2 regions of the Bilifractor sp. LCP21S3_A7 genome follow, and region 1 is predicted to be linked to the other one. Evidence: predicted binding sites of a transcription regulator. Region 1 holds the regulator's gene; the other holds the start of a gene.

Region 1 (6,019 bases):
TGATCAGCTCCTCCAGGCGGTGCGCACTCCATCCGACAATTCTCGCGCAGGCGAAAATCGGTGTATACAGCTCAAGCGGCAGATCCAGCATGCTGTAGACGAAACCACTGTAGAAATCGACATTTGCGCTGACGCCCTTGTAGATATGGCGTTCCTCCGCGATGACCTCCGGAGCAAGTTTCTCAACCATGGAATACATCAAATAATCCTTGTGTCTGCCCTTCTGATCCGCAAGCTTCTCTACAAAAGATTTCAGAATCTGCGCACGGGGATCGGAGACCGAATACACCGCATGTCCCATTCCGTAAATCAGACCCTTTTTGTCAAACGCTTCCTTATGAAGGAGTTTCTTCAGGTATTCCCTGATCTGATCCTCATCGGTCACATCTCTGACATTCTTCTTCAGATCCGCAAACATCTTCACGACCTTGATATTGGCGCCTCCGTGCTTTGGTCCCTTCAATGACCCCAGAGCCGCCGCGATGGTCGAATACGTGTCTGTGCCAGAAGAAGTCACTACATGAGTCGTAAAGGTGGAGTTATTTCCGCCGCCATGCTCCATATGAAGAACCAGGGCAAGATCCAGAACCTTTGCCTCCAGCTCAGAATATTTTGTGTCCGGACGAAGCATCAGAAGGATATTCTCCGCCGTCGACAGCTTCGGCGACGGATTGTGAATATAGAAGCTTTTCCCCTTGATATAGTGATTATATGCATGATAGCCATATACCGAAAGCATTGGGAAGACAGCGATCAGATTCAGGCACTGACGCAGAACGTTCGGGAGTGAAATATCGTCCGCGTTCTTGTCGTAATAATAAAGCGTCAGGACACTTCTCGAGAGTGTGTTCATCATGTCCTTTGCAGGCGCCTTCATGATGACATCCCGGACAAAATTCTTCGGAAGTGAGCGCTGATTGGCAAGGAGAACGCAGAAATCATCCAGCTCCTCTTTTTTCGGAAGTCTTCCGAAAAGCAGGAGATACGCCGCCTCCTCGAACCCGAAGCGGTTTTCACGGAGGAAGCCCTCCGTAAGATCATGGATGTTGATTCCCCGGTAATATAATTCTCCGGGACAGGGAACCCGGTTCCCGTCAATATTTTTAAAGGATACAATGTTTGAAATATTGGTCAGTCCCGCGCGTACGCCCTGACCGTTTACATCACGCAGTCCTTTCTTAACATCATACTCTGCGTAGAGCTCCTTCGCGATTCCTGTATTCTCCTTGCATTCCTCTGCAAGCTCCACAATCTCCGGCGTAACCTTCGTCTGAAAACTCATTCTTCTTACTCCTGTTCTCTGTTGTCATCGATTCAAGACAGACATTCCCGCGAACCGTTTACCTGTTATCTGTCGTTCCGGTCCCAAAGAACTTCTTTGCTGACCAGATTTGTCACTGATGATAATACTGAAGAAATTCCTCAAGCTTCGCGCACGCAGACCGGAGCGTCCTTCTGTGCGGCAGATATACAATCCGGAAGTGATCCGGCGCAATCCAGTTGAATCCGGTCCCCTGGACGATCAGTACCTGCTTCTGATAAAGGAAATCATAGGCAAACTTCATGTCATCGGTGATGTTAAATTTCTCTGTGTCAATTTTCGGGAAAATATAGAATGCAGCCTTTGGCTTTACAACGCTAATACCGGGAATTTCCTTCAGCAGATTGTACACACACTCTCTCTGTTCGTAAATTCGTCCTCCGGGAACCAGATATTCCTCGACGCTCTGATATCCGCCGAGAGCCGTCTGGACGATCGACTGCGCCGGGACATTAGAACAGAGCCGCATATTGGACAGCATGTTGATGCCTTCCAGATAATCTTTTCCCATCTCAAGATTCCCCGAGAAAACCATCCAGCCGACGCGGAAACCCGCAATCATATGGGATTTCGAAAGGCCGGAGAAGGTCACACAAAAAAGATCCGGCGCCAGTGAAGCGATGGAAGTGTGGCCGATGCCGTCCATGACGAGTCGGTCATAGATTTCATCACAGAAAATGATGAGCTGATGCTCGCGCGCGACTCTGACAATCTCCTCCAGGACCTCCTTCGGATAAACGGCTCCCGTCGGGTTATTCGGGTTAATGATGACAATCGCCTTGGTCTTGTCGGTAACTTTTTTCTCGATATCCTCAATGTCCGGATACCATTCTGACTGCTCGTCACAGATGTAATGGACAACCTTGCCTCCCGCAAGCGTCGCGCAGGCTGTCCACAGCGGATAATCCGGAGCCGGAATCAGAATCTCATCTCCATCCTCCAGAAGTGCCTGAAGAGCCAGATTGATCAGTTCGCTGACACCGTTGCCGGTGTAAATGTTCTTGATTTCAACGTTCGGAATTTTCTTCAGCTGACAGTACTGCATGATCGCTTTTCTCGCGGAAAAAAGGCCTCTTGAGTCAGAATATCCCTCACAGTCTGCGAGGTTGCTCATCATATCGTGGATCACCTCATCCGGAGCTGTAAAGCCGAAGGTCGCCGGGTTGCCGATATTCAGCTTCAGGATCTTCTTTCCGTCCTCCTCCATGCGAGCCGCCTCTGCAACAACCGGGCCGCGGACATCATATAACACATTATCCAGCTTTGATGATTTATTGAACTGTCTCATAACTGTACCTCCCCAGATGAATATGTACGGGCAGTCAGCCACATCCGCTCATACATAGTATGAAACGGTGGGGCAAACGCCGCTACAGACCGGCAAAGCCGGTCACATGCAGCAGCTGCACGGGTTGTGAAGCAACGGAGCAACTGTCTTTATATATCTCATGTCATTCTATATATTGTGGCGCTAATTCCCGTCATTTTCAATTTCAATCAGAATATATTGTAACATTTACACTCAATTCTTGCAACGCGCACCTTATACACGTTGTGGTGCTCCGCCTGCTGCCCGTTTCTTTTCCCGGATCCGTCTCAAAAGTGGATTAAGCCTCGGGTCCGCACTGTTCATCACAAGCGAGATCAGTTCCTTCATATATGTGCCGAGAAGATCCTCACCTGTTTTTTCCGTGTTTGCCTCATTTCTGGCCCGGAACCGCCGGAATGTATTGGTGCTGAACGGCTGGCTGTCATAAACCGTCGTGTGAAGGGCGTACTGAAATCTCACATCAAAATTCAGCGTCTCGATCATCTCATCGTCTGTCATGTCCAGCAGTTCTTCCAGCAGCATGCCTCCCAGCACAATATTGACCGGTGTATTCGGTCTCGGACTCCTGTCACTGTAGAAATCCGCGAATTTTCGTTCATCAATTTTCGGAAAAATATCATCCCCGAACGGTTTTGCCCAGGAACGATCCAGCAGCTTCCTCTCCCGCTCACTCAGATGATTCAGGGAATCGACAAACGAGAGCTGCTGATATGTATTTTGTACAAATGCCATGTCTTCGGGCCTTTCGTTTTCGATCGCAGAGAAACAGGTCTAGAACTGTTCCTGCGTTTTACTTCAGCAGTTTCTTGAGCTCTTCCATAAAGGTGTTCACATCCTTGAATTCACGATATACGGACGCAAACCTTACATATGCCACAGGATCCAGATTCTTCAGTCTTTCCATGACCATGGTTCCGATCTCGTGGCTTGAGATTTCCTTGTCCTCGCGGCTGTAAATCTCATTTTCTACCTGATCTACAATGTCATTCATCTGCTTGACAGAGACCATCCGTTTTCTGCAGGCGAGCATGATACCGTTGTACAGCTTGTTCCGGTCGTAACGTTCCCGCGTCATGTCCTTCTTGATCACCATGACCGGTATGTTTTCGATTTTTTCATAGGTGGTAAACCGCTTGCCGCAATGATCGCAGACCCTTCTGCGCCGGATGGAATTATCCTCCTCCACCGGTCTGGAATCAATGACTCTTGTGTTATCCTGATTACAATATGGACATTTCATCTGTATTCCCTCAAAAATCCGGGATTGCGAAAGTGCACAGCACAGGCAATCCGAAGCATATCCAATTTGTGACGCAATTTAACCCTGGTTGTTTCACTGTTCCCGTTCGTCCGCTGCAGGAATGATGCCAATCCGGAAGAACGACAGACAATTACACATCGTTCCCATTCCTTCACATCTGACACGTCAGAGATAACCTTGTCCTGCCTTCCGGCTCATTCATCCCGTGATCAGGCCTGCTGCTCCGAGCACGTCCGACCACTCCGCAAGAGTTATTCCGGGCTCAATTCATCCCGCAATAAGTCCTGCCGCTCCGAGAACACCTGCCGACGCCAGCCCCATGATGATTCCGGCAAGCAGAACACCGAGCATTACGGCCACAACGCTCTCCTTGAATCCCATGTCCAGAAGACTCGCAGCCAGTGTGCCGGTCCACGCGCCGGTTCCCGGAAGCGGAATGCCAACGAAGATAAAAAGCGCGGCGAACAGACCCTTTCCTGCTTTTTCCTTCAGCTTTTCACCGCCTTTTTTCCCTTTCTCCAGGCAAAAGGTAAAAAATTTACCGATGTATTTCTTATCCGCGCCCCATTCCAGAATCTTCCTTGCAAAGAAATAAATGAATGGAACCGGAACCATATTTCCGATAACCGCGATGATATACGCGTGAAGGAGCGGAACGCCCATCTTTGCGGCGACAGGGATTGCTCCTCTGAGTTCAACGATCGGAACCATTGAGATGATAAAAGTAACGAGATATTTTCGAAACATTGCTTTCTCCTGAACGCATAATCTTTCTGTATGATCTTCTTTGTCTCTTTTTCACGGATACGTATGAAATCTGCGGTTTTTCCCACGGACCCGCATAACTATCCATGTCTCATCAAATCCTTCCGGACATCAGATGGCACCAGCGATTCCAAGAAGAATCACTATGACACCCAGTACAATCCGGTACCAGCCAAATACCTTGAAGTCATGTCTGCGGATATAATTCATCAGGAATTTGATGACAAAAATCGATACCACAAAGGAAACGACACAGCCTAGCAGAAGCACTGCAGCTTCCAACGCCGTAAAGGCGAGTCCGAACTTCGCGAGCTTCAGCACGGAAGCGCCAAGCATCGTCGGAATGGCCAGATAGAAGGTGTATTCCGCCGCTGTCGTTCTGGACAGTCCGATCAGAATGCCGCCGATGATCGTGGCACCGGAGCGGGAAGTCCCGGGTACCATAGCCAGGCACTGAAAGATCCCGATAAACAGGGCATCCTTGAAAGAAATCCGGCTGATTTTCGATACTCTTGGATCCTTGTTTTTGTTCCGGTTTTCGATGAGGATGAACAGAATACCATAGATAATCAGCATCGCGGACACCACCTGCGGGTTGTACAGATGCTCATCCATCCAGTCATTCAGAGGGAACCCGATGATGATCGCGGGTATTACCGAGACAATAATCTTCAGCCAGAGCACGATCCTGTCCATGTAGATATACCGGTCCGCAAATTTTTGGAAGCTTCCGGCAGTGCCTTCTGTCTGCGGACTGGAGAACTGCGTCTTCGACGGAGCATTCTTCGATGTGTGGAAGGGCCAAAGTTTTTTGAAATAGATTACAACGACAGCCATGATCGCGCCAAGCTGAATGACGACATCGAACATGCTGACAAAGGACTTGCTCATTCCGAGATTCAGAATCTTCTGGAAGATAATCAGATGACCGGTACTGCTGATCGGGAGCCACTCGGTAATTCCCTCCACAATACCCAGTATAATCGTTTTTAACAGTGTAATAAACATTTTTTCTTTTTCCTTACTCTTATCGTTTAAACTCTTCGAAAACGCAGACGCTGCTGTGAACGAGATAAAACACGCTGCGCGAGTTTTATCTCGCTATCGCGACGCTCGCCGCACACGAATACTTCGCATTCGGCTGCGGCTCACTGTTCGCGTAAACAAAGGAATCCGGTCTTTACATCTTCAGTAAAAACCGGATTGTCCTCTGACTCTTATTTGTTTCTGTTTCCTCGTTTCAAAATCTTTGCGATATCGATCAGATCGAGCGTCTTGATATCCGTATTTTCCAGAGATGTCGCCAGCGCTCTTGCCGTATCTACTGCGGTGATGACATTTA
Region 2 (6,019 bases), on a different contig from region 1:
CTTGTCTGCAAAAAGTCTGTCTTACCTGGTGTAAGTGAGCGACAGTAAGAATTCACTTATTTCGATCGTGCTTCCGTTCCTCAGGAGCCTTGTATCCGTGCAGGCCGATGAGACGCTGGTTGCGGCTTCCGCGGAACAGAAGAGTGACGTCCTTCTGCGCTTCAATGAACTCACCGTCGACGATGAGATCAATATAGGAGAGCATCTCCTCCGTTACATCAGTGTACACTTTTCCGCCCTTCATCAGATCAACATCATAGGTGTAGCCGGTGTAGCACCAGATGTCCTTGGAGGGGTATGCCTCGCGGACCCGCTTCAGAAGCCGGACAAGAACCTGCTGGTTCTCAGGCTCAAAAGGCTCGCCGCCAAGCAGCGTGAAACCCTGGATATAATCCGGTCTGAGTGCTTCAAGAATCTCCTCCGTGGTTTCTTCGGTAAAAGGTGTTCCATAATTGAAATCCCAGGTCATGGAATTAAAACAGCCTTTGCAGTGGTGTCTGCAGCCGGAGACAAAGAGACTGACTCTGACGCCAGGGCCGTCCGCTATATCAAACTCCTTGATGTTCGCGTAATTCATAGACACAATCCTTTCGTAAATACTTGTTCATTTTCTTTAAGAAACATTTTTGACACCTGATGAATTGTTTGACGGATTAACTTTCGTATTATTTTTCCGGACGAAAAAAATACTGCTGAAAGAAGCTGTCATATGCCGGCACAAGCTCTGGCAACTCCGTATCACCCCCGCGATCACCCGCGTTTAAGATGTGTGATGCAAAAGAGACCGCCGCACCGGCCGCTTCCATGATTCCGTGTGTCGCCTGATCCGCTCTGGTGTTCCGGATGACGGAGTCGGGCAGTAGATGCTGCCGGAGACACATGCGGGAGACATATATTCATGGAAGGTGGCTGGTGTGGCGGTCTCAATCAATTCGTAGCTTATATCTGTCAGCGGCACGGAAGCTGCGAAGCGGTTCTCGTGCCGCGGGGACTTATACAGTGCGCAGCACGGAGCAATCCGCAGCTTATACAGTGTGTGGCACGATTTATCGTATGGCGTTACTGTATATTACAGCACTATAGAACACAGATTACAGATTACAGATGAAGGACTCTGTCCTTGATTTCCTGTGTGCGGCCCTGGTTCCAGAACTGGGTTCCGATGTATCCGCAGGTGCGGCGCGCGACGGACATCTTGCTCTGATCGGTGTTTCCGCAGTTCGGGCATACCCAGATCAGTTTTCCGTGCTTGTCCTCCTTGATCTGGATCTCTCCGTCATAACCGCAGACCTCGCAGTAATCGCTCTTGGTGTTCAGCTCGGCGTACATGATGTTGTCGTAGATAAACTGCATCACGGAGATTACGGCAGGGATATTGTCCTGCATGTTCGGAACCTCGACATAGCTGATGGCTCCGCCCGGGGAAAGCTTCTGGAAATCGGCCTCGAACTTAAGCTTCTGGAAGGCATCGATCTTCTCGCGGACGTTGACATGATAGCTGTTCGTGATGTAGTTGTGGTCGGTGACATCCTTTATCACACCGAAGCGCTTCTGCAGGCACTTTGCGAATTTGTATGTGGTGGATTCCATCGGGGTTCCATACAGAGAGTAGCTGATGTGCTCCGCGGCACGCCACTCGGCGCACTTGTCATTCAGGTGCTGCATAACCTTGAGAGCGAACGGTTTTGCCTCAGGGTCGGTGTGACTCTTTCCGGTCATGTATACGCACATCTCATAGAGACCTGCATATCCGAGACTGATGGTGGAGTAGTTGTTGTACAGGAGCTTGTCGATGGTTTCACCCTTCTTCAGTCTCGCGAGCGCGCCATACTGCCAGAGGATCGGGGCAACATCAGAAGGTGTCCCCAGCAGTCTCTCGTGGCGGCAGCGGAGAGCACGGTGACAGAGCTCAAGTCTCTCATCAAGGATCTCCCAGAACTTGTCCATATCCTTTTTGGAGGAGCAGGCCACATCAACAAGATTGATGGTAACGACGCCCTGGTTGAAACGGCCGTAGTACTTGTGCTTTCCGTCGATGTGATTTCTGGATCCGGATTTGTTGTCGTTGTCGCAGAGACCTTCCGGTACACTTTCGTTGTCCGGTGTGAGGAAGCTTCTGCATCCCATGCAGGGATATACATCACCGTTCTTGTATTCCTTCATCTTCTTTGCGGAGATGTAGTCGGGAACCATGCGCTTAGCGGTGCATTTAGCCGCAAGCTCGGTCAGATAGTAGTACTTTGAGTCGGGATGAATGTTGTCCTCGTCCAGAACGTAGATCAGCTTCGGGAAGGCGGGGGTGATCCATACACCTTTCTCGTTCTTGACACCCTGCATTCTCTGGATCAGAACCTCGCGGATGATGGCGGCGAGATCGGTTCTCGTCTGCCCGTCCGGAACCTCATCCAGATACATGAACATGGTAACGAAGGGAGCCTGTCCGTTGCAGGTCATCAGAGTGATGAGCTGGTACTGGATGGTCTGGATGCCGCTCTTGATTTCTTCCGCAAGACGGCGCTCCGTGATGAGGTTGATAATCTTCTCATCCATGTCCTCTCCGCACTCCTGACGCTCGGCGATAACCTCCTTGCGGATCTTCTGCCGGCTGATGTCGACGAAGGGCGCGAGGTGGGCGAGGGTAAAGGACTGACCGCCGTACTGGTTGGAGGCAACCTGAGCGACAATCTGTGTGGTGACATTGCAGGCGGTGAAGAAGCTGTGGGGCTTTTCAATCAGAGTCTCACTGATGACAGTTCCGTTCTGCAGCATGTCCTCGAGGTTGATCAGGTCGCAGTTGTGTTCCTTCTGCGCGTAGTAATCGGAGTCGTGGAAATGAATGATTCCGGCCTCATGCGCCTGTACGATATCCTCCGGAAGGAGAATACGCTTTGTCAGATCCTTGCTGACCTCTCCGGCCATGTAGTCACGCTGGGTGGAGTTGATGACAGGGTTCTTGTTGGAATTCTCCTGCTTCACCTCTTCATTGTTCTGCTCGATCAGCGAGAGAATACCATCGTCTGTGGTGTTTGATTTTCTCGCGAGCGTTCTCTTATAGCGGTAGCGGACATACTTCTGCGCAACCTCAAAGCCACGCATCTCCATGATTCCGGTCTCTACCATGTCCTGGATGTCCTCGACATTGACCGCGTGAGGCGACTGGCTGACACGGTCTGCGACATTGTCAGCAATCGCCTGGATCTGATACGGGTTCATCTGATGAATCTTGTCGACTTCCTTGTTGGCCTTTGCAATTGCGTTGCAGATCTTCGTAATGTCGAAGGTGACCTCTTCGCCATTTCGTTTAATGACATTTGTCGTAACTTTCTTTTCCATTTCTAATCCCCCTGGGTAGTGAAAAAACAGATTCTGGAACTCTGCCTGTTTGAATGTACTATATTTTGTTAAAAACAAAAAGTAGGGCACAACATCTTGTGTGCCCTACTATAATAACCTAACACTTGCAGAATGTGAAGGGGAAACTTGCGAAAAAAGTTCACAAGAAATCTCCGGTAAATTCAGCGTTTTTTAGTGTATAAGCTCTTCGAAAACGCAGAAGGGCTCGACGCACGCGAAGCGTGCGAAAGAGCCCGGATGCGATTTCGAAGGCAACAGGTATGAGGATGAAGCGCGAATGCGCGAAATCCGAATACCTGTTAGCGGCACGGAAGCTGCGGAGCTGCGAAGTGACGCGAAGCTTATACAGAGTAATAAAAGAGAGCTCTTCGAAAACGCAGAAAGGCTCGACGCACGCGAAGCGCGCGAAAGAGCCCGGATGCGATTTCGAAGGCAACAGGTATGAGTCTTTATTAATATGCCTTTGCCCAGATAACCTCGTGCTTCGCGGGCTTTCCGCAGCATACACACCGGTCGCTGATCCGGATCTGCTTGAAGGGAATGCAGCGGGAGGTAGCAGTGGTATCTGCCTTGATCTTGTTTTCACAGGCTTCATCACCGCACCACATCGCTCTCACGAAGCCCGGCTTTTCTGCAACAGTTTTGCAGAAGGTATCATAATCAGTCGCGTCATAGATATGGGTGTCCAGGTGCTCCTTTGCGCGGCGGAACATGTCAGCCTGAATGGTTTCAAGCAGAACGGGAACCTGCTGCGGGATCTCTTCGATCGGGACGATGGTCTTTTCGCGGGTGTCGCGGCGGACAAGAACGGCCTGACCCTTCTCGATGTCCTTCGGTCCGAGCTCGATACGGATCGGGATGCCGCGCATCTCCTGCTCGGAGAACTTCCAGCCGGGACTCTTCTCTGAATCATCGAGATTCACACGGACGCCGGCAGCGGCAAGGGCAGTTTTTACTTCAAGAGCCTTGTCCATGACGCCCTCGGCATCCTGGCGGATCGGAATGATCATGACCTGAACCGGAGCGATATGAGGAGGCAGTACGAGACCGCTGTTGTCTCCGTGCACCATAATCATGGCTCCGATGACGCGGGTGGTCATTCCCCAGGAGGTCTGATGCACATACTTGAGGGTATTGTCCTTGTCTGTGAACTGTACGCCGTAAGCCTTTGCGAAGATGTCGTCAAAGTTGTGACTGGTGCCGGACTGAAGGGCCTTTCCGTCGTGCATCATGGCTTCGACGGTGTAAGTGTGCTTTGCGCCTGCAAATTTCTCCTTCTCGGTTTTCTGTCCCTTAATTACAGGGATAGCCATATCCTGCTCCAGGAAATCGGCATAGACGTTCAGCATCTGAACGGTTCTCTCTTCCGATTCCTCTGCGGTTGCGTGAGCAGTATGACCCTCCTGCCACAGGAATTCACGGGAGCGGAGGAAAGGACGGGTTGTCTTCTCCCAACGCAGAACGGAACACCACTGGTTGTATAATTTTGGAAGATCTCTGTGGGAATGGATGTCTTTTGCATAAAAATCGCAGAACAGTGTCTCGGAAGTCGGGCGCACACAGAGACGCTCAGTCAGCTTCTCGGATCCGCCCTGGGTGATCCAAGCAACCTCCGGAGCGAAGCCTTTCACAAGCTCCGCCTCCTTGTTGAGAAGGCTTTCCGGGATCAGCATCGGCATATATACGTTCTGAACGCCGGTCGCTTTGAAGCGGGCGTCGAGATTATTCTGGATATTTTCCCAGATCGCATAGCCGGCGGGTTTAATCGCCATGCAGCCCTTTACGCTGGTGTATCCGATCAGATCGGCCTTGACGCAGACATCGGTATACCACTGCGCAAAATCGTCTTCCATCGACGTGATTTGCTCTACTAATTTTTTATCCTTTGCCATAGTGAACTCCTGATTATTTATCGATCCTGTACATAACGGTACTTAATGTGGTTGCGGTTTCTTCGTGAACGCAATCAGCATAAATTCTAACCTCAATAGAAATGGTTGTCAAGGCTGACGGTACCGCTTCGTTTGACGATTTTGCCACCGCACGCTCGTGACTTTAGTCATGAGTTAGGTGGCATTTCCTTGAAATTTTAGTGCACATATGGTGTAATATTTATATGGATAAAGATACTATATTTTCAATACCTAAAGATGTTACATATGGTAGAGGTTATGTATATTCCCTGCAATATCATATCGTATGGGCTACAAAGTACAGGAAGTCCATATTCATAGGTGAAATAGAGACGGATATTAGAAATTATCTCCTCGAAACACTTAAATCTTTAGACATGAATATCATTGCCATGGAAATTATGCCCGATCATATACACCTGCTTGTGGATTGTAAACCGCAACTTCGGCTATCGGATGCTGTTAAAGTGCTTAAAGGCAATACAGCAAGGTGGTTATTTTTAAACCATCCTGAAATCAAGAAAAAACTTTGGGGTGGTCATTTATGGAATCCATCATACTTTGTTGCTACTGTGAGTGATGAAGTCTAAAACAGGTTACAGACTACATCAATTCTCAGAAGATTAAATAGGAAGGAGGTCTGCGGTATGCGGATATACACAACTTACAGCGTTAAGATTAAGCATTACAACCATATATTCAAAGATACTGTTGCTATATACAGGCGTGCCGTAGATTATCTTATTGCTGTC

Evidence for each region. Region 1 encodes NrdR, which represses ribonucleotide reductase genes. Its sites were predicted from a motif close to CACAANATNTTGTG; they were not measured.
Region 2: a site for NrdR is predicted at 3,421-3,434, ahead of nrdD (anaerobic ribonucleoside-triphosphate reductase). Genes of this name have one in related genera too.

The regions. Positions count from the first base shown of each region.
Region 1 is NZ_JBQKGL010000001.1:81,534-87,552, forward strand. It holds gene ACTQ1O_RS00400 (citrate/2-methylcitrate synthase) at 1-1,282, opposite strand, end outside; gene ACTQ1O_RS00405 (aminotransferase class I/II-fold pyridoxal phosphate-dependent enzyme) at 1,395-2,609, opposite strand; gene ACTQ1O_RS00410 (transposase) at 2,865-3,383, opposite strand; gene nrdR (transcriptional regulator NrdR) at 3,442-3,891, opposite strand; gene ACTQ1O_RS00420 (COG2426 family protein) at 4,180-4,659, opposite strand; gene ACTQ1O_RS00425 (undecaprenyl-diphosphate phosphatase) at 4,789-5,685, opposite strand; gene carB (carbamoyl-phosphate synthase large subunit) at 5,895-6,019, opposite strand, start outside.
Region 2 is NZ_JBQKGL010000006.1:196,396-202,414, forward strand. It holds gene nrdG (anaerobic ribonucleoside-triphosphate reductase activating protein) at 53-577, opposite strand; gene nrdD (anaerobic ribonucleoside-triphosphate reductase) at 1,099-3,333, opposite strand; gene proS (proline--tRNA ligase) at 3,807-5,246, opposite strand; partial or broken gene tnpA (IS200/IS605 family transposase) at 5,471-5,898, shown strand; gene ACTQ1O_RS07585 (IS200/IS605 family accessory protein TnpB-related protein) at 5,915-6,019, shown strand, end outside.